Regions from separate parts of the Bacillus sp. NP247 genome, predicted to be linked through region 3. Evidence: a T-box and tRNA genes for the amino acid it is inferred to sense, from the RefSeq annotation. Region 3 holds a T-box; the other regions hold tRNA genes.

Region 1 (7,710 bases), 1.5 Mb from region 3:
TTAAATGTACGTAGCAACGCTAGTACAAGTAGCACTCTACTTGGCTCATTACAAAATGGTACACAAGTACAAGTAGTAGAAACGGTAGGTACTTGGTATAAAATTCGTTTTGGCACAGGATACGGATATGTAGCGAAACACTATGTAGCGCAAAATCAAAATCAAGCACAAGCTAAAACAGCTCAACCTGCATCAATTCCAGCAGTTTTCAAATTCCCTACTCAAGGGAAAATCAGCTCCACTTTTGATATGCGCTGGGAGCAAATGCATTATGGTATAGATATAGCAGCACAAGGAAATGTCTCTATTCAAGCTGCTGCTGCAGGTAAAGTTGTGAAATCTTATTATTCGGCTAGCTACGGCAATGTCGTGTTCATCGCCCATCAAATAAATGGGAAATTATATACAACAGTTTATGCTCATATGAAGGATCGCACTGTACAAGCTGGTGATCAAGTACAAACTGGACAATTAGTAGGTCATATGGGAAACACAGGTCATTCATACGGGCAACATCTCCATTTTGAATTACATAATGGGGAATGGAATTTTGAAAAAACAAATGCAGTGAACCCACTGCCATATTTAGTTAGGTAAATTATATGCCACGCAATATACCTCTCTTTATTGAATACCTGGCCTTTTTAGGTTTAATCTGTTGTTTAATCATTTATAATACGAACACTGTATTTTTATCTATTATTATTGCTTTTGTTGCTTTAGAAATCATTATGGAAGCATTACAAATGCGGCTAAAACAAAAAATTGCCCATATTTATAATGCAATTTTTCTTTTGAGTGCTCTTATAACAAATATAATTAGTAATGGTTTTTATTTATCTACTGTACTTCCTGTATTCTTTATAGGTGTCTTATTATTCCTAGCTAGATACGTTAATGTCCCTAATAACCAAAAACATGAACAAGAAGCTTAGAAAGAGGAGACACTGTGTACCAATCTTTCAAAGATAATCCAATGAAATATATATTGAATTTATATAAAAAAATGAATACTTTTTTTGGTATACAAGGAAGTTATACTTCACAATTTCTCCTTTATGGAATGTTATTTCTTATCTTAGTTACTTTCTCCTTGTTTTACTAACAAAAAAGGATCTCACATAAACTTGAGATCCTTTTTAATTTATATTAATTTTTAATATGTAAAATACGGTTTATCCACAAGCATATTTTTCATAAATGAAACTAAGATTATATTTTTTCTCTAAGCTCATTCTTTGTTCATCGTCGCACCAATAGAAAAGAATATCATGAATCGTTGCATAACGCTTATTTTTAAGAAATAGTTTAAAGAATGATGGTAAACAATCATGTAATTGTATAAATATATAATTGCGTAGTATTTCTTCTTTGTATTCAATTCCCTTACAAATATACAGTAATTCTTCACAATAATATGCATGCTGTGGAACTTGGATCATTTCGAAAAATGGTACATATGATAGTAACTTTCCAATAAAATGACCATACCGATCCATTACCCCTATCGTCATATGCTCCATCATTTCTTTCATCACATATAAATAATCATCTACATGAGTTGTCTTTAAAGGGTCTAATCGATCGGAAATTTGAGAAAGTACAGCTCTTTGACAAGCTAAAACTGCTTGACTAGGTCCATAATATGATAGGAAATCTGTACACTTACGATACTTTCGTAATAAGTCATGTGTATATAAATCATACACAAAAGTATTACAATACATTGCTAGACTCATCATATCACTATTTAATTGTTCTTTTGATAGTGTTTTTGCTCGCTTACACATATAAAAGAATGTAAATTCCAACACTTCTTTATGAGATAATAGGTGTTTACAATCTGTTATACATTTCTCGTTAAATTTAACTCGATTCCAAATTTCTACATCCTCAGCTGTTAATTCACCAATACGATATTTAATAATTAAATAGTTTAAAGCAACTGCTTTCGTCAAAAGATCCCATGTTTCATACTCCAATGAAGTTTGGACAAATTCATCTAGCCCTTGGGTTACCATAAAAGCATTTGCCTCTTCATACCAACCAATCTCTTGACATAGACGAAGAATACGTACTAGAGTTGGAATTTCATCTTTATGAAACTGCGGTAAATTCTTTACTCTATTCATGCCATATACGATAAATGACGCTAAATTTTCTTCTTTATAAAATTCTTTTTCTTTCCATACTAATATAGTTCGCTCTTTCCCTTCACCTTTTGGATGACAAGGTACAAGTAAAGAAAATAACTCAGCGAAATTATTTGGTTCTATATATGTATCTGTAACCAAATTCCAATTTGGATCGCCCTGTACATCCCTCATATAATTCCCCTTCCCTTTTTATCCCGCTATTTTCGAGCAGTAAGACTCCCACCTCAAAATTCGGCGAATGCGAGGAAGTTAGGTGGGAGATAAAACTGCCCGTAAAAGCCCGATTGGTTCAACTAATAATTATTGGGGGATGGACCCCAATAATTAAAGTTTCACTTTATCTACATAGGAAATATTAATTCATTATTACATCATTAATAATAAATATTGTTATATTCAAAATCTATCATAATACTTATATCTCTCAGTATATCATTTTTTCTCTTATTAAAAATTAGGAATGACAAATTTAAAAAAACTGTCAAAAATATTGACTCTACACTTATTATATAATGTCTCAGATACATCATGCTAACATATCAGTTTAATCCATATATACTAGAATAATGTATCTGATTTTTATACGTAATTTATCTCGCTCTTTTCGGGCAGTAAGACTCCCGCTAATTAAAGTTTTACTTTATTCCGTATGCTCCGAGATTTCACTTAAAGCAAAGCCTGCTTGATCATCTGCTGATTCTCTTATAGCTAAATCCCCTAGTGCTAGCATCCCAACAAGTTGACCGCTCTCAACTACCGGTAACCGTCTAATTTGATATTGTGCCATTAATTCTGTAGCTTTTTCAATAGAATCATCTGGAGAAACTGAAACAATGTTTGTTGTCATTACATTTGTAATTTGATTAGATCCAGGATGTTTTTCAGCAATCCCACGAACAACTAAGTCTCGATCAGTAACAAGCCCAACAACTTGTTTATTTTCAATAACAGGAATCAATCCAACCGATTCTTCCTTCATTTTTACAGCTGCCTCATATACATTGTCTAATGGTGTACAATGTACGATATGAGTACTCATAAGTTCTCTAACTTGTGTCATTTTCATCTCCTCCTTTTAATACATACCATAGCTTTTCCTAAATCCCTTTATTTATTTCAGGAAAATAAGGTGATAAAAAGAGGCTTATACATAATAAAAAAGAGTCAGCATATTGCTGACTCTTTTTTTATGACCCGTACGGGATTCGAACCCGTGTTACCGCCGTGAAAGGGCGGTGTCTTAACCACTTGACCAACGGGCCATGGCTCCGCAGGTAGGACTCGAACCTACGACCGATCGGTTAACAGCCGATAGCTCTACCACTGAGCTACTGCGGAATATATATGGTGGGCCTAAATGGACTCGAACCATCGACCTCACGCTTATCAGGCGTGCGCTCTAACCAGCTGAGCTATAGGCCCATATACTTTACAGGGGCAGTAGGAATCGAACCCACACTGGAGGTTTTGGAGACCTCAGTTCTACCTTTAAACTATGCCCCTAAATGATGCCGGCTAGAGGACTTGAACCCCCAACCTACTGATTACAAGTCAGTTGCTCTACCAATTGAGCTAAGCCGGCATAATTTAAAAAAATGGTGGCTCGGGACGGAATCGAACCGCCGACACGAGGATTTTCAGTCCTCTGCTCTACCGACTGAGCTACCGAGCCAACATAAAATGGCGGTCCCGACCGGGGTCGAACCGGCGATCTCCTGCGTGACAGGCAGGCATGTTAACCACTACACCACGGGACCATTGGTTGCGGGGACAGGATTTGAACCTGCGACCTTCGGATTATGAGCCCGACGAGCTACCGTACTGCTCCACCCCGCGACGATATTATGTTTTAAAAATAAATGGAGGAGGTAGAGGGATTCGAACCCCCGCGCGACTCTCGCCGCCTGTCGGTTTTCAAGACCGATCCCTTCAGCCGAACTTGGGTATACCTCCATGAAGGAAAAATTAATATCTTATTCATTTTTATATGTACTAAACCACTTTTTAAAAAAATGGAGGAGGTAGAGGGATTCGAACCCCCGCGCGACTCTCGCCGCCTGTCGGTTTTCAAGACCGATCCCTTCAGCCGAACTTGGGTATACCTCCGACATATAAAAAATAAAGTGGAGCCTAGCGGGATCGAACCGCTGACCTCCTGCGTGCAAGGCAGGCGCTCTCCCAGCTGAGCTAAGGCCCCATGTTTTTGGGAAAATCGGGAAGACAGGATTTGAACCTGCGACCCCCTGGTCCCAAACCAGGTGCTCTACCAAGCTGAGCCACTTCCCGTTAATAAAAGCGCGCCCGAGAGGAGTCGAACCCCTAACCTCTTGATCCGTAGTCAAACGCTCTATCCAATTGAGCTACGGGCGCATATGGTGCCGAGGGCGGGGGTCGAACCCGCACGGTGGTCACCCACCGCAGGATTTTAAGTCCTGTGCGTCTGCCTGTTCCGCCACCCCGGCATATCATACTGAAAATTGGAGCGGAAGACGGGATTCGAACCCGCGACCCCAACCTTGGCAAGGTTGTATTCTACCACTGAACTACTTCCGCAAGACATGTATGATATATTTTTTTAAAAGTGCGGGTGAAGGGAGTCGAACCCCCACGCCAAAGGCGCTAGATCCTAAGTCTAGTGCGTCTGCCAATTCCGCCACACCCGCATATTTTATTGAAAATGGTGAGCCATGAAGGATTCGAACCTTCGACCCTCTGATTAAAAGTCAGATGCTCTACCAACTGAGCTAATGGCTCTTAATGGCTGGGCTAGCTGGATTCGAACCAGCGCATGACGGAGTCAAAGTCCGTTGCCTTACCGCTTGGCTATAGCCCAATAATTAAGAAATGGTGGAGGGGGGCAGATTCGAACTGCCGAACCCGAAGGAGCGGATTTACAGTCCGCCGCGTTTAGCCACTTCGCTACCCCTCCGACATATATGGTGGAGGATGACGGGATCGAACCGCCGACCCCCTGCTTGTAAGGCAGGTGCTCTCCCAGCTGAGCTAATCCTCCATTTTGCCTGGCAACGTCCTACTCTCACAGGGACAAGGTCCCAACTACCATCGGCGCTAGAGAGCTTAACTTCCGTGTTCGGTATGGGAACGGGTGTGGCCTCTCTGCCATCATTACCAGACTATATTCATTTAAGACAAGAATGATTGTAACTCATTCACTTTTAAAGGTCAATAAGTTTTTTATATTCTTTCAAAACTAGATAACATTGCTTCATATTATATGGTTAAGTCCTCGATCTATTAGTATTCGTCAGCTCCACATGTCACCATGCTTCCACCTCGAACCTATCAACCTGATCATCTTTCAGGGATCTTACTAGCTTACGCTATGGGAAATCTCATCTTGAGGGGGGCTTCATGCTTAGATGCTTTCAGCACTTATCCCTTCCGCACATAGCTACCCAGCTATGCCCTTGGCAGAACAACTGGTACACCAGCGGTGCGTCCATCCCGGTCCTCTCGTACTAAGGACAGCTCCTCTCAAATTTCCTACGCCCACGACGGATAGGGACCGAACTGTCTCACGACGTTCTGAACCCAGCTCGCGTACCGCTTTAATGGGCGAACAGCCCAACCCTTGGGACCGACTACAGCCCCAGGATGCGATGAGCCGACATCGAGGTGCCAAACCTCCCCGTCGATGTGGACTCTTGGGGGAGATAAGCCTGTTATCCCCGGGGTAGCTTTTATCCGTTGAGCGATGGCCCTTCCATGCGGAACCACCGGATCACTAAGCCCGACTTTCGTCCCTGCTCGACTTGTAGGTCTCGCAGTCAAGCTCCCTTATGCCTTTGCACTCTACGAATGATTTCCAACCATTCTGAGGGAACCTTTGGGCGCCTCCGTTACACTTTAGGAGGCGACCGCCCCAGTCAAACTGCCCACCTGACACTGTCTCCCGGGTCGATAAGACCCGTAGGTTAGAATTTCAATACAGTCAGGGCGGTATCCCACCAGCGCCTCCACCGAAGCTAGCGCTCCGGTTTCAATGGCTCCCGCCTATCCTGTACAAACTGTACCAAAATTCAATATCAGGCTACAGTAAAGCTCCACGGGGTCTTTCCGTCCTGTCGCGGGTAACCTGCATCTTCACAGGTACTATAATTTCACCGAGTCTCTGGTTGAGACAGTGCCCAAATCGTTACACCTTTCGTGCGGGTCGGAACTTACCCGACAAGGAATTTCGCTACCTTAGGACCGTTATAGTTACGGCCGCCGTTTACTGGGGCTTCAGTTCAGAGCTTCGCTTACGCTAACCCCTCTCCTTAACCTTCCAGCACCGGGCAGGTGTCAGCCCCTATACTTCGCCTTACGGCTTCGCAGAGACCTGTGTTTTTGCTAAACAGTCGCTTGGGCCTATTCACTGCGGCTTTCCGTTAAGAAAGCACCCCTTCTCCCGAAGTTACGGGGTCATTTTGCCGAGTTCCTTAACCAGAGTTCTCTCGCACACCTTAGGATTCTCTCCTCGCCTACCTGTGTCGGTTTGCGGTACAGGCACCTTTTATCTCGCTAGAAGCTTTTCTTGGCAGCGGGGAATCAAAGACTTCGCTCCATAAGGAGCTTCCCCATCACAGCTCAGCCTTCACGATAAGCGGATTTGCCTACTTATCAGCCTAACTGCTTGGACGTGCACAACCAATCGCACGCTTCTTCTATCCTTCTGCGTCCCTCCATTGCTCAAACGATAAAGAGGTGGTACAGGAATATCAACCTGTTGTCCATCGCCTACGCCTGTCGGCCTCGGCTTAGGTCCTGACTAACCCTGAGCGGACGAGCCTTCCTCAGGAAACCTTAGGCATTCGGTGGACGGGATTCTCACCCGTCTTTCGCTACTCATACCGGCATTCTCACTTCTAAGCGCTCCACCAGTCCTTCCGGTCTGACTTCACTGCACTTAGAACGCTCCCCTACCACTGATACCATTGGTATCAATTCGCAGCTTCGGTGGTGTATTTAGCCCCGGTACATTTTCGGCGCAGAGTCACTCGACTAGTGAGCTATTACGCACTCTTTAAATGGTGGCTGCTTCTGAGCCAACATCCTAGTTGTCTAAGCAACTCCACATCCTTTTCCACTTAATACACACTTTGGGACCTTAGCTGGCGATCTGGGCTGTTTCCCTCTTGACTACGGATCTTATCACTCGCAGTCTGACTCCTAAGGATAAGTCATTGGCATTCGGAGTTTGACTGAATTCGGTAATCCGATGAGGACCCCTAGTTCAATCAGTGCTCTACCTCCAAGACTCTTACACTTAAGGCTAGCCCTAAAGCTATTTCGGGGAGAACCAGCTATCTCCAGGTTCGATTGGAATTTCTCCGCTACCCACACCTCATCCCCGCACTTTTCAACGTGCGTGGGTTCGGGCCTCCATTCAGTGTTACCTGAACTTCACCCTGGACATGGGTAGATCACCTGGTTTCGGGTCTACGACCACGTACTAAACGCCCTATTCAGACTCGCTTTCGCTGCGGCTCCGCCTCTTCAGCTTAACCTCGCACGGGATCGTAACTCGCCGGTTCATTCTACAAAAGGCACG
Region 2 (11,056 bases), 1.2 Mb from region 3:
ATGGTAGTTGGGACCTTGTCCCTGTGAGAGTAGGACGTTGCCAGGCAATATTATTCCGCAGTAGCTCAGCGGTAGAGCTATCGGCTGTTAACCGATCGGTCGTAGGTTCGATTCCTACCTGCGGAGCCATTGGAGAGCTGTCCGAGTTGGCCGAAGGAGCACGATTGGAAATCGTGTATACGTCACAAGCGTATCAAGGGTTCGAATCCCTTGCTCTCCGCCATAAGCAATTTATAATATTTGGCCCGTTGGTCAAGTGGTTAAGACACCGCCCTTTCACGGCGGTAACACGGGTTCGAATCCCGTACGGGTCACCACTTTTGGAGGATTAGCTCAGCTGGGAGAGCACCTGCCTTACAAGCAGGGGGTCGGCGGTTCGATCCCGTCATCCTCCACCATATAAATTATATGAATAATATTATCGCGGGGTGGAGCAGTACGGTAGCTCGTCGGGCTCATAACCCGAAGGTCGCAGGTTCAAATCCTGTCCCCGCAACCAAATGGTCCCGTGGTGTAGTGGTTAACATGCCTGCCTGTCACGCAGGAGATCGCCGGTTCGACCCCGGTCGGGACCGCCATTTTTAATAAGGCTCGGTAGCTCAGTCGGTAGAGCAGAGGACTGAAAATCCTCGTGTCGGCGGTTCGATTCCGTCCCGAGCCACCATTTTAATAAAATATGCCGGCTTAGCTCAATTGGTAGAGCAACTGACTTGTAATCAGTAGGTTGGGGGTTCAAGTCCTCTAGCCGGCACCATGTAAGTTTCGGAGGGGTAGCGAAGTGGATAAACGCGGCGGACTGTAAATCCGCTCCTTCGGGTTCGGCAGTTCGAATCTGCCCCCCTCCACCATATTTACATAGGGGCATAGTTTAAAGGTAGAACTGAGGTCTCCAAAACCTCCAGTGTGGGTTCAATTCCTACTGCCCCTGCCAAATATATAAACACAACATGGCGGTTGTGGCGAAGTGGTTAACGCACCGGATTGTGGCTCCGGCATTCGTGGGTTCAATTCCCATCAGTCGCCCCATTTTTATTTTTAAAAATTACAAATAAATTAATGGATACTTACATATAATTAAGTAAAACTTCGGTGGGCTATAGCCAAGCGGTAAGGCAACGGACTTTGACTCCGTCATGCGCTGGTTCGAATCCAGCTAGCCCAGCCATTTTTGCGGAAGTAGTTCAGTGGTAGAATACAACCTTGCCAAGGTTGGGGTCGCGGGTTCGAATCCCGTCTTCCGCTCCATTTTAACTTCATATGGCGGCATAGCCAAGTGGTAAGGCAGAGGTCTGCAAAACCTTTACCACCGGTTCAAATCCGGTTGCCGCCTTTCTTATTATGCCGATGTGGCGGAATTGGCAGACGCGCACGACTCAAAATCGTGTTCCTTCGGGAGTGTCGGTTCGACCCCGACCATCGGTATCACGAACGGCTTAACATCAAGGCTCTACACTAATTGTGTAGAGCTTTTTTGTGTTTTCTTCACACTACAAAATAAGCACTAATAGTGCGTTGGGTTAGTGTGCGGTGAGTAAGCGACGAACTTTAGATACAGTTGGAAGAAACTATGAAGTACTAAAAGGATAAAATTTCAGTAGAATATTACATATACAAGAATTTTTTCGAGCACTCTAGAGAGAATCTCTCCACCCTGGTGACATGAAGTTAAATCCGATACCACCAGTTGAAATTACCACATTATCAGCTGGTAATTTCGTAATTTCCAAAAACTTCTTTTCAAACTCTTCTCTGTTGTACTTGTACATAGTTGAGTGGCACGACCACATTTGCGTTGAAGTACTCAACCAGTCCCCTAATTCCTTTAATTTAGGAAACGACTCAAATTGAATTGGCCCATCCAATTTTATGAATCTCACTTGATAGATAGTTGGGTTTAACTTCTCTCCTATTCCTTTAAAACCATGTGATTTTTTCTCATTTGAATGTGTCATAATTCTCCCTCATCCTTCCTTCAAATTTTTGAATTACAAGAAAATTTTTCCTATTTTAATTATACAGCAATAGAAAGTAATTAAGGAAATATTATGGGATTAGTAGAGGAATGAAAAGGAATAACTTTAGTTTGATAATGAACAGTTCATAACATACTACATAACAAATCTTTAAAAGGACAGGGCAGCTTTGCCCTGTCTTTCTTATTGTTTAGCAAGAAATAATAAAATAAATCATCACAGTAATAAATGAAATATGATGAACTTAATCAAGGGAGAGGAATGAAAGTAAAAGGTGTCAGTTATTTAATATGATTCCATTTTGGCTCCGTTTCATTTTAATTTATCATGTTTAAAGAAGCTCAAAATTTTTTAAATGCTTTAAAATAAAGGATTTAAAAGGTAGCACTCTATATAAATGTCACCTAAAAAGACTCAAAATTGTGTTCCTTCGGGAGTGTCGGTTCGACCCCGACCATCGGTATCGGTGACTTAAAAAAGACTCTAATAGAAATGTTAGAGTCTTTTTTGTTAAATTATGCTACGTGATTCTAAAATTCGTAATAAACTTAGGAATTCATGTATAATATAACTTGTCGAAAGAACAAAATGATAGTGATTTATATTATGTCTGTAATATGAATCAAAAATGAAATTTTTATATTTCTTTTAAAAATGTGTTGAATACACATTATATTTTATATTAATATTTTTATGTAGATTTAAAACGGGAAAGAGAGTGGAAAGTATGGGCCGTAAATGGAACAATATTAAAGAAAAAAAAGCATCAAAGGATGCAAATACAAGCCGTATATACGCGAAATTTGGACGTGAAATTTATGTGGCAGCAAAACAAGGCGAGCCAGATCCAGAATCAAACCAAACGTTAAGAGTTGTATTAGAACGTGCGAAAACATACAACGTGCCAAGAACAATTATTGACCGTGCGATTGAAAAGGCAAAAGGCGGTTCAGAAGAAAACTATGACGAGCTTCGTTATGAAGGCTTTGGACCAAACGGATCTATGGTAATTGTAGATACACTGACAAATAACGTAAACCGTACTGCAGCAGATGTACGAGCTGCATTTAGCAAAAACAGTGGTAACATGGGTGTAAACGGTTCTGTAGCTTACATGTTTGATGCGACAGCTGTTATCGGTCTTGAAGGTAAAACGTCAGATGAAGTTCTTGAAATCTTAATGGAAGCAGATGTAGATGCACGTGACATTCTAGAAGAAGAAGATTCTGTTATCGTTTATGCTGAACCTGATCAGTTCCATTCAGTACAATCTGCACTTAAAGATGCCGGTGTTGAAGAATTTACAGTTGCAGAATTAACAATGCTTGCACAAAGTGATGTAGAACTTCCTGAAGATGCTCAAGTACAATTTGAAAAAATGGTTGATGCATTAGAAGATTTAGAAGATGTACAGCAAGTTTACCACAACGTAGACTTAGGGGAATAATATAAGACAGAAGACCCTTTCCTTTAACGAACAGGGTCTTTTTTTTATGAAGTTAATTAAGGTGGTAAAGGATTAAAGGTATTTTGTAGCTGTTAGGGAATATGGTTATAGGTTTGTATTTTAAATAATCGTATTTCTTGGAGGTATTTCTGTGGAGTATAAAACACCAAAGCATATTGTTGCCGTAGCAGGTTATTTAACAAATGAAAAGAATGAAGTGCTTTTAACGAAAGTGCACTGGCGAGCTGATACGTGGGAAATGCCTGGAGGACAGGTAGAAGAAGGGGAAGCGCTCGATCAAGCAGTTTGCAGAGAAATAATGGAGGAAACCGGATTAACTGTGAAGCCTATCGGAGTTACAGGGATTTATTATAATGCTTCTATGCATATTGTAGCTGTTGTTTTTAAAGTAGCATATGTTAGTGGTGAAATAAAAATTCAACCTGAAGAAATACAAGAAGCTAAATTTGTTGCTTTAAATGAAGAGAACATCGATGAGTATATAACGCGTCCTCATATGAAATCAAGGACACTTGATGCGATGAAAGCAATGCATTTCATTCCATACGAAACATGGGAAGTTCAGCCATATAATCTTATAGGAAGATTGTAAAGTTTTGGTTAGTTATTTGAGGACATCTCAAATTGCTAACCTTTTCTTTATGTATACTGTTTCAGAAAAAGGTCACAATAATAAAGTGTAGGCTAATAATTAGTGGGGGAAGCAGGACTACCACCTAACTTCATTGCTTTAGCCAATTTTTGAGGGAGAAGTTTTACTGCCCACAAATAGCGAGATAATCTGAAAGTTAGTATTGATTTAGAGAACGTTTGTTCTGTATAATAATGATATATCGTATATAATTAGATTGCTAGATGTTTAAAAGTATAAACGTATAAATTGATATAATAAAAGAATAAAGTGAAATTAAGGAGAGTCCTACTTCCTATAAATAAATGTATATTCAACATTTCATATGAATAGTAGATAAAAAAAGACTGTGATACAATACATTTTTACACCTTACAATGTTGTAAGGTAGGTGTAAGAGAAATCGATGGGATATTCTTTTACAACAAGGTATTCTTAAGTTAAGAGTTATATATGCTGTGTGGAAAAGAGGTGTTCAAGATGAAAGAACGAGTATTATCCAGAGTGAATTATCATCAAAAAGTTGCATTAAATCCATTAACTAAATTTCTTTATAAAGCCATTATATTATTATTATTGTTAAGTTTTGCATTATTATTCGTTGGAAATGTAATGATTGAGCGAAGTGATATTAGTAAATTACATGTACCAGCTAAGTTAGAGGTACCAGAATCATTAACACACGCATTTATTGCGACGGAAGATAAAAGGTTTTATCATCATAACGGTTTAGACTATATAGCAATTATTCGAGCTTCTATTGAAAATATAAAAGCTGGTGGTGTTGTGCAAGGCGGAAGCACGATTACACAGCAGCTATCTAAAAATGCTTTTTTATCTAATGAACGTACATTTTCCCGTAAGTGGAAAGAAATTTTTTATACGAAAAAGATTGAACGTACATTCACAAAGGATGAGATTTTAAAATTATATGTGAGTAATATTTACTACGGAGAAGGAGCATGGGGAATTGAAAAAGCAGCAAACCTTTACTTCGGTAAAAAGGTGAATCAATTAACGTTGGCTGAAAGTGCAATGATGGCTGCTGTAGTAAAAGCACCGGCTTATTACTCACCTGCACAAAATTATGATAAAGCAGTTGAGAGACGGAATGTAGTTTTAAGGCTAATGGAGAAAGAAGGGTATATAAATCATGATGAATATGTGCAAGCAGTTAGTGAAAAATTGGTAATTCGTCATGATATAAAAACAGAGCAATCCATGTTAAAAAATGCCCGTGAAAAAGCAGTAAGTTAAAAGAAGTTCCTAAATAGGAGCTTCTTTTTTTGGATAATTTGTGACAAAAGACGACACAATATTGTCACAAATGTTGTATTTTTGTAATTTATGTGAGCGTGTTCATTGCGTGACCTATGTAAGTATTGATATTATGTGTATTGTGTACAATGATGTATACAGAATATGAAATTAAAGAGGAATGTATATGAAATCATCAAACAAACTCATGGCTCTTGGTGTAGTTTTTTCTATCGCAGTATTGATTGTAATCGGGACGATTGTCTATAGCATCATAAATGACAAGAAAGATAAAGGGAATGAGATGTTTGCTTATTCTACGCAACAATCTTTAGGGAAAGATGATGCTCCCGTTAAGGTAGTTGAATTTGGAGACTTTAAATGTCCAGCTTGTCGTACTTGGGATGTAACAGTATTACCACGATTAAAAGAAGAGTATATTGATAAAGGTAAAGTGCAGTTATATTTTATTAACTTCCCGTTTATCGGAAAAGACTCTGATTTAGGTGCAGCTGCTGGTGAAGCAATTTATAAACAAGATCAAGATTCATTCTGGATTTTCTATGATGAGATTTATCAAAATCAAAAGAAAGATACGGAAGAATGGATTACAGAAGAATTACTTCTTACTATTGTGAAAGAAAAGCTTCCAAAAATTAATGTAGAACAGTTTAAAAAAGATTTACACAGTAAAGAAATGAAAGACAAAGTACGTAAAGATTCAGATCGTGCTCAAAAATTAAAAGTTCAAGGTGCTCCTTCAGTATATATAAATGGGAATCTTGCAAACCCTGATTTCGATAGTATGAAGAAGGCGATTGATAAAGAATTGAAAAAGTGATGAGGTATCTCATCACTTTTTCGACTTTTTTCGATAAATTTCTTGCTTCGATTTTTTTTACATGCTATACTACTTTACATAAGTTATTTCAATATCTTATATTTATTTCATATTTGCGGGTGTAGTTTAGTGGTAAAACAAGAGCCTTCCAAGCTCTGGTCGAGAGTTCGATTCTCTTCACCCGCTCCAAATTTTATTTAATGTTTTTCTAATAAATTGTGATCAACGCAGTGTTTCGTTTCTAAGATAAACGAAGCATTGCGTTTTTTAATGTTTGAAAATCATAATTGTATGCGAAAATAGAAGTGAAGAATATTATTCCAAAAGTGAATTGATAACCAATATAGTCGTTACATAAGGGATGGATTCATCGGAGGAGGCGATTGAGAATGGATTTTGAACAATTAAAGCAAGATGTAATTGCGTATAGTAAAACGATTGGTATAGATAAAATAGGTTTTGCCAGTGCGTCACCATTTGAGGAATTAAAGCAGCGTCTAATCCAGCAACAACAATTGAATTATCAGTCTGGATTCGAAGAGCCTGATATAGAGAAGAGAACGAATCCACAGCTATTGTTACCTGGTGCGAAATCGATCATTGCGATTGCTTTAGCATACCCTTCAAAATTAAAAAATGCACCATTAAGTAAACGAGGAGAACGTCGTGGGATTTTTTGCCGTGCTTCTTGGGGCCAAGATTATCACCTTGTTTTACGAGATCGTTTGCAAAAGTTAGAGGCGTATTTAATCGAAAAGCTTCCGGATATAGAAGTGAAATCAATGGTTGATACAGGGGAGCTAAGTGATCGAGCTGTTTCAGAGCGTGCCGGTATTGGATGGAGCGGTAAGAACTGTGCTATTATTACGCCGGAATTTGGTTCGTATGTATACTTAGGAGAAATGATTACGAATGTACCATTTCCTCCTGATCGGCCAATAGAAGATCAATGTGGAAGTTGTACGAAATGTATTGATATTTGTCCTACAGGCGCTTTAATACAAGGCGGTCAGTTGGACTCGAAGAAATGTATTGCATTTTTAACACAGACAAAAGGATTTTTGCCTGAAGAATATCGCGATAAAATAGGAAATCGTATATATGGATGTGATACGTGTCAGACTGTTTGTCCGAAAAATAAAGGAATGGATTTTCATAATCATCCTGAAATGGAGCCTGACCCTGAATTAGTTAAACCATTATTAACACCACTTTTAACAATTAGTAATCGTGATTTTAAAGAAAAATATGGGATTATGTCTGGTTCATGGAGAGGTAAAAAGCCATTGCAACGAAATGCTATTTTAGCACTTGCACATTTTAAAGAAACAGCAGTAATTCCTGATTTAATCGGTGTTATGAAAGATGATCCAAGACCAGTACTTCGGGGAACAGCAGCATGGGCACTTGGTAAAATTGGTGGAGACGGAGTAGGAGAAGCGATTGAAAAGGCGATGGAACGTGAGAAAGATGAAGAGGTTCTTCATGAAATGAATCGTGGACTTGAATTGTTAGCACAGAAAAAAGAGTAGATAATATCTCCCTTTTTCATATTGTAATATGGGAGGGAGACTGAATGGTTGTAAAAGTGAGTATTGAAAAGCAAGTGCAACAGTTTTTAGCATATATAACAGAGAAACGAACAGATGTAGATGGTATTGCAGTAGATTTGTTACAAATGGTACAGAGAAAGAAACAATTGTTTCAAAAGCGTAGTGCAGATATAGTGAAAGCAACTGCAGATGTTTTTTTCATTAGACAATTAAATAGTAATGAGCATCAAGAAATTGATTATCAAATACACCTGAAATATTTAATTAAGCATAAAGAATTATTTTATATCGAAGAGGAACAATTAAAACGACGAGTTTGTTTGAAAAATAGTTGTATAATAGATGATTATGCTCTTGAAGTGTCGGAAGAAATAGGAATAGGTGAAACGTTAGAACGGGAAGTCACGAAAGAAAAATACGGTTCATATCAATATAATCGTTTAGAGGCAGTGAAATATGCAGAGCGTTGGTGGGATGATCGCAATCCTGCATACCGTAATTTTCCTGATAATTGTACAAATTTTATTTCACAATGTCTGCACACTGGAGAAGTACCAATGAATGGACATCCTAACATTCGTAAAGGGTGGTGGCAAAGGGAAAACCAGTGGAGTTGGAGCTGGGCTGTAGCACACTCTTTTTATTGGTATTTGTCAGGTGCTACAACAGGGCTTCGAGCAGAAGCAGTAGAAAAGCCAGAAGACCTTATTCTTGGCGATGTAATTGCGTATGATTTTGAGGATGATGGTAGGTGGAATCATACGACAATTGTAGTAGCAAAAGACGCAGATGGTATGCCGCTTGTAAATGCACATTCAGCGAATAGCCGCAGGCGTTATTGGAACTATGAAGACTCTAGTAAATATACACCACAAATGAAATATAAATTCTTTCATATTATTAATGGGTAGAGATTTTTCGTTCAAGTGGTATAATACGTAGTAGACAAAAAATAGAGGTGAATATCGCGTGGGAGTACATGTTGTTTTATATCAACCAGAAATTCCAGCAAATACAGGAAATATTGCACGTACTTGTGCAGCAACTGGAACAGAGTTACATTTGATTAGACCGCTTGGATTTTCAACGGATGACAAAATGTTAAAGCGTGCAGGACTAGATTATTGGCAGCACGTAAAAGTTACGTATTATGATTCAATCGAAGAATTTTATGAGAAAAATAAAGATGGTGAATTCTTCTATTTAACAAAGTATGGCGAGAAAGCTCATACAGCATTTGATTATAGCAAACGTGAGAAGGATTACTATTTCGTATTTGGAAGAGAAACAAATGGATTACCAGCTAATGTAATTGAAGAAAACTTCGATCATTGTTTACGTATTCCAATGACGGATAAAGTACGTTCATTAAATTTATCTAATACAGCAGCAATTTTAATTTATGAAGCGTTCCGTCAACAAAATTATCCAGGATTAGATTTAGAAATCGTTTATTAAAAGTCGCCATTTGGCGGCTTTTTTATTTTTAAAAAAATATGTAATCATACATTTTAAAAAGGGTACATATTCATATAGAATGAGATATATGAATAAAAATAGATAAGACGGGTTGAGATAAATATGAAGGAACAATATAATAATCAAAATACCTTTTTAAGTATGATAGATATGGATTTAGTAAGACAGGGACTGTTACATGCTATTCAAGATTTAGTGTTTATTGTGAAAGTTATTGATGATGAAATTTTTAAATATATTTATGTGAATAAAATAGGAATGGATCACGCCAGGCTAGGGAAAGAATGTTATGGAAAAACTTTTGCGGAAGTATTACCAGAAGATACGGCAAGGCTATTACAAGGACAATATGCAAAAGTAATGAGAGAAGCGAGATCAAATACATTTTGTGATGTAATTAGTTTGCCAACTGGTGATATACATTATGAATCTTCACTTAATCCAGTATGCGATGTAAATGGAACGTGTCAGTTTATTATTTGTATTACTAGAGATATTACAGCACAGGTTAAGAAAAAAGCTGAAATAGAAGAAAAACAAATGTTATTTAAGTCATTACTAGAATATAATAATGATTCCATTATATCTGTAGATTCTATTGGAAGAATTACATATGCAAATCCAGCAACTTATGAAATTTTTGGGTATCGATATGAAGAGTTAAAGGACAAATTTATTTTTCAGTTTATAAATAAAGAGTATGAAAAAACTTTTCAAATTATATTTAAGAATGCTTTACAGGGAAAAGCAAAACAAATTGTTGCAAAGAAATATGTTCATAAAGAAGGATATGAACTTTATATTTCTGCGAGGACTATCCCCATTATTGTGAATGCTGAAATCGTCGGGGTGTACATTGTTACGAGGGATGTTACGAGGCAAGTATTAAATGAGATGAAAACAGAGTATTTGGCTTACTTCGATCAGTTAACGGGGTTAATGAATAGAATATCATGTACAAATAAACTAAATGAATTTTTAGATGATAATAAAGAATTTGCATTGGTTTTTATAGATTTGGATGAATTTCACCTTATTAATGATACATTTGGTCATAAAGAAGGGGATCAAGTATTAAAAAAAGTTACTGAATGCCTACGGGAACTAAAAATAGAAGATATGCATTTATTTAGAGAACATGATGATCAATTTGTTATGTTAATAGAAAATATAACGAAAGAGTGCGTAGAGGAAGTTGCACAAACAATATTAAGAAAAATTAGTGAGCATTTTGTAATAGAAGAAGAGGATGTTTATTTGAGTGCATCAATTGGGATTATAATGGCCCCAGAAGATGGAATGGATGAAAAAATGCTTTTCCAAAGAGTCGACGCAGCTTTGGAAAAAGCAAAAGAAAAAGGAAAAGGGTATTATCATTTTTATTGTAGTGGATTAGATTGTGAACGTGAAAAAAGGTTTATAATGGAGAATCAGTTACATCGTGCTATAGAGAAAAATGAATTTTTCCTATATTATCAACCTCAAATTAATATTGAAACGGGAAAGATAGCCAGTATGGAAGCCCTAATAAGATGGGAGAATAAGGAGCTAGGTTTTGTCTCGCCAAATCAATTTATCCCACTTGCTGAAAGAACAGGATTTATTATTAAACTTGATGAATGGGTAGTACATCAAGTTTGTGAGCAAATACGTGAATGGTTAAATAAAGGATATGAAGTTGTACCAATTGCAGTTAATATTTCAGCTAGACATTTTCGTTCTATTACATTACTAGAGATGATTACACGCGCTTTAAATAAGTACGATGTCCCTCCTCATTTATTAGCAATAGAAGTTACAGAAGGGGCTCTTATACATAAAGATTTATCGAAAAGAGTGTTATTGCAGTTAAAA
Region 3 (11,056 bases):
TAAAGCAGGGTTATCACATAAGGCATCTACGAATATCGGATTAACGCTTGTATCACGAGGTGAATTCTCCATTATTGTCGCGAATATTGGAATTGCGGGCGGCTTAATGGCAACGATTAAACCATTCTCAGCTCTATACGTTTTAATATTGGCATCGTTAGGTCCTTTATTAACGAAGGAGTCTGGGAGAATATATTCCTTACTAGACAAAATATTTAAATGGAGTGCTAAAGAACGTGCAAAAAGTAAAAAGGAAGTCGGGTAACTCTATAAGGGAACGATTCCATTATTTATAGATTAAAATGTTACAAATAGGATTAGAATAAATTCTAATCGTATTTGTGCTATTATCTGAATTTCATCAACTATTAATCAGTTGCCTTCCTATTTAAAAACGACTACAATTTTACTGTTATATATATGAACGAAAAAAAGAGAATAGGAGGGGAGACTATGCCAAGGAAAGTATGGCTATTAGTAGCTGGGATGATTATTAATGTCACGGGTGCTTCTTTTTTATGGCCTTTTAATACAATTTACTTACATGATAGTTTAGGGAAATCTTTATCAGTAGCCGGAATGGTATTAATGATCAACTCGCTTACTGGTGTAATCGGAAACTTGCTCGGCGGTGTTTTATTTGATAAATGGGGCGGTTATAAATCAATTTTAGTAGGGATTGTCATTACACTCGTATCAATTTTAGGTCTTGTGTTCTTCCACGGATGGCCGTTATATGTTGTGTGGCTAGCATTAATCGGCTTCGGTTCTGGAATGGTCTTCCCATCGATGTATGCGATGGTTGGTACGGTTTGGCCAGAAGGCGGAAGACGAGCGTTTAATGCGATGTATGTTGGACAAAACGTCGGTATTGCAATTGGAACGGCATGTGGTGGTTTAGTTGCATCGTATCGTTTTGATTATATTTTCTTAGCGAACTTTATTTTATACTTTGTTTTCTTCTTAATTGCTTTTATTGGATTCCGTGGTATGGAAGATAAAAAAGAGTCAGGAGTGCAAAAGGAAATCGAAACGAAAAAAGGGTGGACGCTTACACCTGGATTCAAAGCACTTCTTATTGTGTGTGTAGCATATGCTTTATGCTGGGTTACATACGTACAGTGGCAAGGTGCAATTGCAACGCATATGCAAGAATTAAATATTAGCCTTCGTCACTATAGTTTATTATGGACGATAAACGGAGCGATGATTGTTTGTGCGCAGCCGCTCGTTAGTATGCTAATTCGCTGGATGAAGCGTTCTTTAAAGCAACAAATTATGATTGGAATTATCATTTTTGCGGCGTCGTTTATTGTTTTAAGTCAAGCGCAGCAATTTACGATGTTTCTCGTTGCGATGGTGACATTAACAATTGGTGAATTATTCGTATGGCCGGCAATTCCGACCATTGCAAATATACTTGCGCCGAAAGATAAGTTAGGATTTTATCAAGGCGTTGTAAATAGCGCAGCGACTGTAGGGAAAATGTTCGGACCGGTCGTTGGCGGAGCGATTGTTGACTTATACAATATGGAAGTATTGTTTATTGCGATCATGGTAATGCTTGTAGTAGCACTTATTGCAACGAGTATTTATGATAGACGAGTAAAAGTAGAAGAAACAGTTGAAGAAAAAATTGCAGTTTAGTTTGACGGAACATGCAACATGTTTTAGAATATATTTAATTAACTCATATTTGTAATAACAGTGAGAAGGAGTAGTAGTAATAGAAGCTGGTTTAGAGAGTTGACGGTCGGTGCAAGTCAATCCACGTTTCGTTATGAACTCGCCTTTGAGTTGCAGTTGTGAAATCATTAGTAGCAATTGCCGTTAATCCACGTTACGGATCTAAGCGAATGTATTTATTACATTAATTTAGGGTGGTACCGCGGGAATCTATAACCTCTCGTCCCTTTCTAGGGATGAGAGGTTTTTTGTATTTTGGGCGGTGAAAATAAATGGAATTTCAAGGAGGGTATCTCATGAGCTTTAATCATCAAGAAATTGAGAAGAAGTGGCAAGGTCATTGGGAGGAGAATAAAACATTCCGTACGCCAGATGAGACGGAAAAACCAAAATTTTATGCACTAGATATGTTCCCATATCCATCAGGTGCAGGCTTACACGTAGGGCATCCAGAAGGATATACAGCGACAGATATTTTATCTCGTATGAAGCGTATGCAAGGGTATAACGTTCTTCATCCAATGGGATGGGATGCATTCGGTCTTCCAGCAGAGCAATATGCACTTGATACTGGAAACAGCCCAGCAGAATTTACAGAGCTTAATATTAATACGTTCCGTAATCAAATTAAAGCATTAGGTTTCTCTTACGATTGGGATCGTGAAGTAAATACAACAGATCCAACCTACTACAAGTGGACACAATGGATCTTCCTAAAACTATTTGAAAAAGGTTTAGCTTACGTTGATGAAGTACCTGTAAACTGGTGCCCAGCACTTGGTACAGTACTTGCGAATGAAGAAATAATTGACGGTAAGAGTGAGCGTGGTGGACATCCAGTTGAGCGTCGTCCGATGAGACAGTGGATGTTAAAAATTACAGCTTACGGAGATCGTCTATTAGAAGATCTAGATGAGCTTGATTGGCCAGAAAGCTTAAAAGACATGCAACGTAACTGGATCGGTCGTTCTGAAGGTGCAGAAGTACACTTCAACATCGATGGTACAGATGAGAAATTCACAGTTTTCACAACGCGTCCTGATACACTATTTGGTGCAACATACTGTGTACTTGCTCCAGAGCATGCGCTTGTTGCTGAAATTACAACTGCAGAACAAAAAGAAGCTGTAGAAGCTTACATTAATTCTGTAAAAATGAAGAGTGATCTAGAGCGTACAGAACTTGCGAAAGAGAAAACTGGTGTATTCACTGGTGCTTACGCAGTTAACCCAGTAAATGGTGAGAAATTACCAATCTGGATCGCTGATTATGTTCTTGCAACTTATGGAACAGGTGCTGTAATGGCAGTTCCAGCTCACGATGAGCGTGACTATGAATTCGCATCAGTATTCAATCTTCCAATGAAGGAAGTTGTAAAAGGCGGAGACATTACGAAAGAAGTGTACACAGGTGATGGTGCACACGTAAACTCAGCATTCCTTGATGGATTAAATAAAGAAGAAGCAATTGTGAAAATGATTGAATGGCTTGAAGTAACAAGTGCAGGAAATCAAAAAGTAACGTACCGTCTACGTGACTGGTTATTTAGCCGTCAACGTTACTGGGGTGAGCCAATTCCAGTAATCCATTGGGAAGATGGCACAATGACAGCTGTGAAAGAAGAAGAATTACCATTAGTTCTTCCGAAAACAGAAAACATCCGTCCTTCAGGTACAGGTGAATCACCACTTGCAAATATTGAAGAGTGGGTAAATGTTGTTGATCCTGAAACTGGTAAAAAAGGTCGTCGTGAAACAAATACAATGCCACAATGGGCTGGTAGTTGCTGGTACTACCTACGCTACATCGATCCAAACAATAACGAAGCACTTGTAGATCCTGAAAAAGTAAAACAATGGCTTCCAGTTGATATTTATATCGGCGGAGCAGAGCACGCTGTACTTCACTTACTGTATGCTCGTTTCTGGCATAAAGTATTATATGATATCGGTGTAGTTCCAACGAAAGAACCGTTCCAACAATTGTTCAACCAAGGTATGATCTTAGGTGAAAATAACGAGAAAATGAGTAAATCAAAAGGTAACGTTGTAAATCCTGATGATATTGTAGCAAGCCACGGTGCAGATACACTTCGTCTATACGAAATGTTCATGGGACCATTAGATGCTTCAATCGCTTGGTCTGAAAATGGTCTTGACGGAGCTCGTCGTTTCCTAGACCGTGTATGGCGCCTATTCATTCAAGATAATGGTGAATTAAGTGAGAAAATCACTGATGCACCAAATAAAGAGCTTGAAAAAGCTTACCACCAAACAGTGAAGAAAGTAACAGAAGACTATGCAGAGCTTCGCTTCAACACAGCGATTTCTCAAATGATGGTATTCATCAACGATGCATACAAAGCTGAGACACTTCCGAAAGAATATGTAGAAGGTTTCGTGAAAATGATTGCACCAGTTGCACCTCATATCGGGGAAGAACTTTGGAGCAAGCTTGGATACAATGAAACAATCACATATGCAAGCTGGCCAACATTTGATGAGTCTAAACTTGTAGAAGATGAAGTTGAAATCGTTGTTCAAATCATGGGCAAAGTTCGTGCAAAATTAACAATGAGTAAAGACGCATCAAAAGAAGAAATGGAACAACTTGCACTTGAGGAAATCAAAGAACAAATTGAAGGAAAAACAGTTCGTAAAGTAATTGTCGTTCCTGGTAAACTTGTTAACGTTGTTGCAAACTAATTAATTATTAATAAAAGCTCAGAGCGTTTATGCTCTGAGCTTTTTTATGTGAAAAATAATCTCAGGATCACCTTCATCTAAGTTTTCGATCATTCCACTACGCATAAATCCATTCGCTTTAAAAACTTTTTGCATATTTGTATTCGATTCGTTCGTTGAAGAAAATATTTTTTGAGTAGGAAAATGCCTTAACATATATGAGATTAATGAGCTTGCATGACCTTGTCTTCTTTTCGTTGGCGAAACAATGATTAATGAGAGGAAAGTAGAACCAAAGAAATTTGTATCGTATGTTAGAAAACCAGAAATGGAATTGTCCTCTTTTGCAATTATGCAGTTTCCTTCATCGATAGCATGTTTAATATAATTTCGTCTACTATCGTCTCCGATTACAGCGACATCTATATGTAAGATTGAATCTAAATCATCAATTGAAGCTTTTGCTACGTTCTCCAACGAAAACGCCTCCTTTGAAAAAAATAATCAGTTAATTTAGTTTATCATGAATGAAGAACGAAGAAAAAGGTGCGGAATTCCCATATAGACAAACACCTATTCTTCTATAGGAAATATGATAAAAAAGGTAGGTTAAATTGAGCAGAAGAGGTGAAAGGAATGAAAGGGATGGACAATAATGCACCACATAGTTTCTTCGGAGGTGGATCGGATAGTTATGGACAAATGATGTTCATGGGCGGAGATGGTCAACACGGATATGGCGGAATCCCAAGTTGGATGGGAGGAGATGGTCAACACGGATATGGTGGAATCCCAAGTTGGATGGGAGGAGCAGCTGGAGGATTTCCGACGTCAGTGGCTGGAGCACAGACAGGAATTCCGACATTGGTAGGAGGAGCACAAGGAGGAGTGCCTGTAGGCATGCCAACTACATTTCCATCTTTCGTAGGAGGAGCACAAGGAGGAGTACCTGTAGGTATGCCAACTACATTTCCATCTGTTGTGGGAGGCGTACAAACAGGATTTCCTGTAACAACTGGCGTCGGTGTTGTAGCTGGTGTCGGCGGCGTTCCTCAAGGTGTTCACGGTCATCATGTGCACCACGGTCATCATCAACATCATGGCCATCAACAGCATCACGGTCATCATATGCACCACGGTCATCATCAACATCATGGCCATCATCAACAGCACCATGGTCATCAACAACAAGTACATCACCAAGGCCACCACCAAATTCATCCGCAGGCTGTTCTTTATCAAACTCATCAAACTCATCATGGTCACCACGGTCAACATCATCACCACGGTCAACATCATCACCACGGTCAACATCATCACCACGGTCAACAGCACCACCACGGTCAACATCATCACCAAGGCCACCATCAGCAACAAGTACATCACCAAGGTCATCATCAAATTCACCCGCAGGCTGTCCTTTATCAAACTCATCAAGGTCAACACCATCACCAAGGCCAACATCATCACCAGGGTCAACATCATCACCAGGGTCAACATCATCACCAAGGTCAACACCATCACCAAGGTCAACACCATCACCAAGGCCAACACCAACATCAAGGTCAACAACAACATCAAGGTCAACAACAATACCAACAGTATCAGCAGCAACAACAGCCTTGGGCAGGTGGAATTGGAGCAGGAACGGCAGCAGGAGCAGCAGCTGGTACTGCAGGAGCAGCTGGACACGCGGGACACGTGGGTCATTAATAGGCCAAAGGAAAAAAGACATAATAAAAAACTGCTAGGAGATCCTAGCAGTTTTTTTCCGCCTCTTGACGTTGGCGTTCAATTTCCGCACGAAGTTGTGGTTCCGGTGCTTGCCATCCTTCTGGTTTCATAATTTTGCCGTCGCCCTCGCGGAATCGAGGCTTTCCATCAGGGAATAGTTTTGCCATGTTAGCATTGTTTACAATTTCGAATCCTTTATCTGGACGTACGCCCATTTCTGCAAACGTTCCGAATGCAAAGTAAATAAGGTCAATAAGTGCATCATATTGATCTTCAACAGTTGTGGCTTCTAGAAATTCTTCTAGCTCTTCTTGCATAAAGCTAGCACGAATTTTTGCACGCTCTTCTGTTAGTTTTGTTGGAGTACTTGTCACAGGATGTCCGAATTCTTCATGCATTTTTGCAACAAGTTCGTATCCTTTATCTAAACCTTTTTCGTTTGTCATGTTGTTTCATCCTTTCTTACGTTATGCCGAATTTTATCCCGCATTAACGGGCAGTAAGACTCCCACCTCAAAAGTCGCAAATGCGAGGAAGCGAGGTGGGAGATAACTGCCCGTAAAAGCCCGATTGGTCAAGGCTAATAATCAGTGGGGAATGGACAAAATCCCCACTGATTAAAGTTTCACTTTATTGTAACATAAGGTAGTTATTAAATAAAAAGAACATCTTATGAGAAATAAGATGTTCGCTCGTTATTCTTCTTTCTTAATTAAAACGGATAAAATAAGATCGATGCCAAATATTCCGATGAGTAGCATTGGTATAACTACAAGTAAATAACGTGTGAAAGAAACATTTTTTAAGTATGTATGAGCAAATAAAAAGACGCCGAGAAATAAAATACCATTTAAAATAGGTTTTACTAATTTTTTAGACATAAGCTCCCCCGTGAATATCTTTTCTATCTATATTTGGTAATAAAAAACTCCTCTCTCCGTTGTATCATGCTGGAGAGAGGAGTTCAATCATTATCATTCAATTACACCAGAATTTGTAATGTTGACAGTGTATTTCACTTTAATTGGAACATCTTTATACATTTTTCGCCACTCTTCTAATTTGAATGAGCGATAATGTTCTTTATATCTTGCACCAAGGCCGAGCGGATCCACATTTAAAGATTTAAACTGTTTAATTAGTTTGTTAGCTGTTGCATCTAATTGTTTTTCAACCGATTTTTCTATTTTTTGTGTATTCTTTTTATTGTCTAAGTTGAACTGTTTAGATAGTTCTTGAATACGCGCTTCTAGTTTGACGTGTATGAAAAATGATGGTTTCCCGTTTTCTATATTTACTTGGTAAGTTGGGACGGATCGAATGTTATTAATGATTGTGTATCCAGAGTTTGCTTTAAATTCATGTGAATCTAATCGGTGTTTTTCCAATAAGCCTTTAAAGGCAAACATATCATGATAATTAATTTTGCCAATATATTTATCTCCTTTTAAAAGGCCGATGCCAGTAATTTTTATTTTATCTTTATCTTTTTTGAGAATTGGTAAATAGGAATCTTGGCCTTCACGATAATATCGATAGGCTCCTAGATGTAGATTGTCAGTAGGTAAAGGGCCTGTTTGCATATTATGGTCTAACATTTTCTTTATATAAATGGCAACGTTAGATGATGTTGTATATTTACCTTTTAGTAAGTCCATCCCAGTTCCTTCTAATAGACCGACATACATTGAGTTCCCGATGTTCACATCTCGAATTAATGTGTCAAAGGAAGTAGATAATCCTTTTTTAGCAATTCTTGTAGTAAATAGAGCAACACGCATTTGTCCGCTGGCAAATGGTTGAGAAGACTCTAAAGATGTGTCTGCTTTTACTTGTTTTACTGCGTTTCCTACTCCTTCAAAGACTTGAACTTTATTACCTTTTTTCTGTATAGGACAAACGAATGTGACTTTTACTTTATTATCTTTTGCTGTATCAAAAACAGTCCCTTGAATTAGGTTGACATCATCGATAATATTTTTTTGTAAGCAACCAGTTAGACTGAAGATGCTAATACAAGAAAGAAGAATTAATTTTCTTTTGATTTTTTCCATTTTCTTTTCACCCACACAATAATAAATAGAATTGGGATGTATATGTAAATAAGCCAAAAACTAACTTTTGATGCATTACTAATAAAATTATTAATATCATGTCTGTTCGTTAAAAGCTCTGAAACAATGAGGGTAATGAGCAAAAAAGTAATTAAAACACCTCTTTGTTTTACACGAAATACTTCGTGTGTTCCTCTTGTCGCAGCCCATAAAGGAAGAATGAAGCTTGTAACAATAACGAGAGCGTAAGCTGAGATTGCAATGTACTCTAGCCTTTCTATGAAAGGAAGTTGGATTACTTGGGTCATGGAAAGTTGTGACCATATTGTTTTTGATAATTGTTTTTCACTAAAAAACGAAAAAGCTAAAAGTGTACTAAATAAATATAGAAGGTTTGAAAATAGTGCTCCGTATTGAGCGAATTTATGAGATTGCTTAGGATTTTTCACAAATGGATAAATCATAAGATAAATCTCAAACCCTGTCATACTGTAGATTGACAGCTGGGCGGCTTTTAAAATATCTGAAAAAGAATGTGTGAAAATAGGTAGTAAATTAGGCCAATGTGAGTATTTCAAAACGAATAGGCTAAGAAATAAATATCCCAATGTACCACCAACAGAGATGACGCAAATACCAGTAATTACACGAAATCCAGAAGAAATAATGTAATAGCTAACTAAGCATAAAAAGAGTGTTAACATCCAAGTTGAAGCGGTAGGAAACATCCACACTTGAATAATTTCAACGTATGTTCGAATGACAGAAATGCTGACGGTTAAAAAATAGGCTATAAAGATGAGATTAATGCCGTTTCCTAGCCATTTTCCAAACGTTTGTCGCTGTAAATCAATTAAATTTCCATTTGTTTCTTTTAACAAGAAATACATCATCCATAGGAGAATATGAATGATGATCCCTGTGATGAGAACTCCTATCCAACCGTCATATCCAGCAGCCTTAGCAATAATACGGGCAAACCCAAGGACGCCGGCACCGAATTGTGCACCGTGAACTAAAAAGAAAACGAAGACGGGTGATATTTGGTGTTCTGCTTTAATTTTACTCATCGATGCACCTCATTTCTTAATCATCAAAATCTGACGTATGTTTCGTAGAAATTCCATTAGTTGCTTTCTTTACGTGTTGCGGTCTTGCTTGAACATCTCGTGTATCAATCATTGTTAATGGAAAACGAATCCAAGAATCTTTAAAGGATTGTTGTCTCGTTGGATAAAAGAGAGCGTACGGCTTACGTAAAGAAGTAAGTCTAAACAAATGGGTAAATAAAAAGATAAATCCAAGAGAGATACCAAATAGACCACCTATTTCTGCAAATGCGAGAAATGGGAAACGTAGTAAACGAACGGCGTTTCCCATTTTATAAATGGGCGTAATAAAGGAAGCTAACGCTGATAAGGCAACGATAATTAATAAAATATTACTCGTTAAACCAGCTTGCACGGACGCTTGCCCGATTACGATACCGCCTACAATACCGAGTGTTTGTCCGACTTTCATCGGTAACCTTGCCCCAGCTTCTCTTAATAAATCAATTGCAAGCTCTAAAAAGAGTGCTTCAATTAAAGGGGGAAACGGTACTTGTGCCCTTGATAAAATCAAAGTTTCAAGTAAATCACTTGGAATGAGTTCATAATGATAATTTAAAACTGCAACGTATAATGGTGTAGCACAAATTGAGAATAGAACAGCGATCAATCTTAAAATCCTTGAGAATGTAGCGTACAGCCAAGAAACGTTATAGTCTTCTGGCGAAATGAAAAAATCGAAATATGATACAGGTGTTAATAGGACACTCGGAGAACCATCAACAAAAATAGCTATTTTCCCATCAATAAGTGCTTTTGTGACTCTATCAGTGCGTTCTGTATTTATATAGAGAGGGAAAATTGACTTTTCACCCATTAATTCTTGTATATAAGCACTATCATTAATTTGATCATATTCAAGAGCGCGTAATGATTCCTCTAGAAAATCTACATTATCTTTTTCAGCTAGGTTGTCTAAATACATCATGATAACTTTTGTTTTTGAAAACTCACCGATAATCATTTCTTTTGTGTGTAAATCTAAAACAGGAAGGCGTTTTCGTACTAAATTAATATTCGTATCAATATCTTCTACGAATCCTTCTTGTGGCCCGATAACGGTTGATTCGTTTAATGGAGGAGTTGGTGCACGATAATTATCAATTGCAATGTTTGCAAGCATACATTTTTGATCTTGTTGGTTCAATTGAATAATCGCATGTCCCTTTAAAACCATGTCCTCAATTTTTTGTAAGTCGTTCGTAATTGTAATACCACTCATCGGAATATGTTCTTTCAGCTCTTCTAGTGAAGCGCATGGTCGTTCTAAAAGAGTAGGCATTAAATATTTTTGTAATTTCTCCCCATCAAGTGAAGGGCGATAGTAAGAAATCCAGTAAGGCATCGTTTCATCGTCAGATGTATGGTAATTAATAAAATCACTAGACTTTTTTAGCTTCGTTATTAAGTCTTGTAGAGAATGGATGCGGTCCTTTTTTGGCTTACTAAAGTCATAAATGCTGTTACTTCCAGAGCTTTGCTGCTTATCTTGAGAAGAATTGTCTTGCTTAGAACCTTGTTGCTTGTTTTGAGAAGGCTCGTCTTGCTTAGAACCTTGCTGTTTGTTTTGAGAAGGCTCGTCTTGCTTAGAATCTTGTTGTTTGTTTTGAGAAGGCTCGTCTTGCTTAGAATCTTGCTGCTTGTTTTGAGAAGGTTCGTCTTGCTTAGAATCTTGCTGCTTGTTTTGAGAAGGTTCGTCTTGCTTAGAATCTTGCTGTTTGTTTTGAGAAGGCTCGTCTTGCTTAGAATCTTGCTGTTTGTTTTGAGAAGGCTCGTCTTGCTTAGAATC

The links. A T-box is a leader RNA that pairs with one kind of tRNA and senses whether it is charged. The one in region 3 lies ahead of leuS (leucine--tRNA ligase), so its partner is inferred to be a tRNA-Leu.
Region 1: it has a tRNA-Leu gene. The T-box ahead of leuS (leucine--tRNA ligase) is inferred to sense a tRNA for this amino acid. The anticodon was not compared.
Region 2: it has a tRNA-Leu gene. The T-box ahead of leuS (leucine--tRNA ligase) is inferred to sense a tRNA for this amino acid. The anticodon was not compared.

The regions. Positions count from the first base shown of each region.
Region 1 is NZ_CP076653.1:3,415,120-3,422,829, reverse strand. Features, by position in the region: gene KPL75_RS17875 (SH3 domain-containing protein) at 1-597, shown strand, start outside; gene KPL75_RS17870 (hypothetical protein) at 603-935, shown strand; gene KPL75_RS17865 (DUF3965 domain-containing protein) at 1,176-2,327, opposite strand; gene KPL75_RS17860 (CBS domain-containing protein) at 2,797-3,216, opposite strand; tRNA gene KPL75_RS17855 (tRNA-Glu) at 3,347-3,418, opposite strand; tRNA gene KPL75_RS17850 (tRNA-Asn) at 3,420-3,494, opposite strand; tRNA gene KPL75_RS17845 (tRNA-Ile) at 3,502-3,578, opposite strand; tRNA gene KPL75_RS17840 (tRNA-Trp) at 3,589-3,659, opposite strand; tRNA gene KPL75_RS17835 (tRNA-Thr) at 3,666-3,738, opposite strand; tRNA gene KPL75_RS17830 (tRNA-Phe) at 3,753-3,828, opposite strand; tRNA gene KPL75_RS17825 (tRNA-Asp) at 3,838-3,913, opposite strand; tRNA gene KPL75_RS17820 (tRNA-Met) at 3,916-3,992, opposite strand; tRNA gene KPL75_RS17815 (tRNA-Ser) at 4,017-4,109, opposite strand; tRNA gene KPL75_RS17810 (tRNA-Ser) at 4,170-4,262, opposite strand; tRNA gene KPL75_RS17805 (tRNA-Ala) at 4,281-4,353, opposite strand; tRNA gene KPL75_RS17800 (tRNA-Pro) at 4,369-4,442, opposite strand; tRNA gene KPL75_RS17795 (tRNA-Arg) at 4,453-4,526, opposite strand; tRNA gene KPL75_RS17790 (tRNA-Leu) at 4,530-4,618, opposite strand; tRNA gene KPL75_RS17785 (tRNA-Gly) at 4,635-4,709, opposite strand; tRNA gene KPL75_RS17780 (tRNA-Leu) at 4,739-4,819, opposite strand; tRNA gene KPL75_RS17775 (tRNA-Lys) at 4,835-4,910, opposite strand; tRNA gene KPL75_RS17770 (tRNA-Gln) at 4,915-4,989, opposite strand; tRNA gene KPL75_RS17765 (tRNA-Tyr) at 5,002-5,085, opposite strand; tRNA gene KPL75_RS17760 (tRNA-Val) at 5,094-5,169, opposite strand; rRNA gene rrf (5S ribosomal RNA) at 5,175-5,290, opposite strand; rRNA gene KPL75_RS17750 (23S ribosomal RNA) at 5,392-7,710, opposite strand, start outside.
Region 2 is NZ_CP076653.1:3,199,659-3,210,714, forward strand. Features, by position in the region: rRNA gene rrf (5S ribosomal RNA) at 1-46, shown strand, start outside; tRNA gene KPL75_RS16750 (tRNA-Asn) at 55-129, shown strand; tRNA gene KPL75_RS16755 (tRNA-Ser) at 132-223, shown strand; tRNA gene KPL75_RS16760 (tRNA-Glu) at 243-317, shown strand; tRNA gene KPL75_RS16765 (tRNA-Val) at 323-398, shown strand; tRNA gene KPL75_RS16770 (tRNA-Met) at 423-499, shown strand; tRNA gene KPL75_RS16775 (tRNA-Asp) at 503-578, shown strand; tRNA gene KPL75_RS16780 (tRNA-Phe) at 589-664, shown strand; tRNA gene KPL75_RS16785 (tRNA-Thr) at 679-754, shown strand; tRNA gene KPL75_RS16790 (tRNA-Tyr) at 765-848, shown strand; tRNA gene KPL75_RS16795 (tRNA-Trp) at 858-931, shown strand; tRNA gene KPL75_RS16800 (tRNA-His) at 951-1,026, shown strand; tRNA gene KPL75_RS16805 (tRNA-Gln) at 1,091-1,165, shown strand; tRNA gene KPL75_RS16810 (tRNA-Gly) at 1,171-1,245, shown strand; tRNA gene KPL75_RS16815 (tRNA-Cys) at 1,260-1,330, shown strand; tRNA gene KPL75_RS16820 (tRNA-Leu) at 1,341-1,422, shown strand; gene KPL75_RS16825 (DUF3884 family protein) at 1,632-1,952, opposite strand; gene KPL75_RS16830 (YebC/PmpR family DNA-binding transcriptional regulator) at 2,701-3,420, shown strand; gene KPL75_RS16835 (NUDIX hydrolase) at 3,572-4,033, shown strand; gene KPL75_RS16840 (transglycosylase domain-containing protein) at 4,553-5,329, shown strand; gene KPL75_RS16845 (DsbA family protein) at 5,517-6,170, shown strand; tRNA gene KPL75_RS16850 (tRNA-Gly) at 6,286-6,359, shown strand; gene queG (tRNA epoxyqueuosine(34) reductase QueG) at 6,560-7,702, shown strand; gene KPL75_RS16860 (amidase domain-containing protein) at 7,747-8,634, shown strand; gene trmL (tRNA (uridine(34)/cytosine(34)/5-carboxymethylaminomethyluridine(34)-2'-O)-methyltransferase TrmL) at 8,693-9,181, shown strand; gene KPL75_RS16870 (sensor domain-containing protein) at 9,305-11,056, shown strand, end outside.
Region 3 is NZ_CP076653.1:1,951,887-1,962,942, reverse strand. Features, by position in the region: gene KPL75_RS10345 (cation:proton antiporter) at 1-265, shown strand, start outside; gene KPL75_RS10340 (MDR family MFS transporter) at 454-1,647, shown strand; T-box leader at 1,699-1,917, shown strand; gene leuS (leucine--tRNA ligase) at 1,983-4,391, shown strand; gene KPL75_RS10330 (GNAT family N-acetyltransferase) at 4,419-4,847, opposite strand; gene KPL75_RS27675 (VrrB protein) at 5,007-6,083, shown strand; gene KPL75_RS10320 (pyrophosphohydrolase domain-containing protein) at 6,128-6,550, opposite strand; gene KPL75_RS10315 (hypothetical protein) at 6,800-6,985, opposite strand; gene KPL75_RS10310 (Ger(x)C family spore germination protein) at 7,079-8,158, opposite strand; gene KPL75_RS10305 (spore germination protein) at 8,134-9,228, opposite strand; gene KPL75_RS10300 (spore germination protein) at 9,245-11,056, opposite strand, start outside.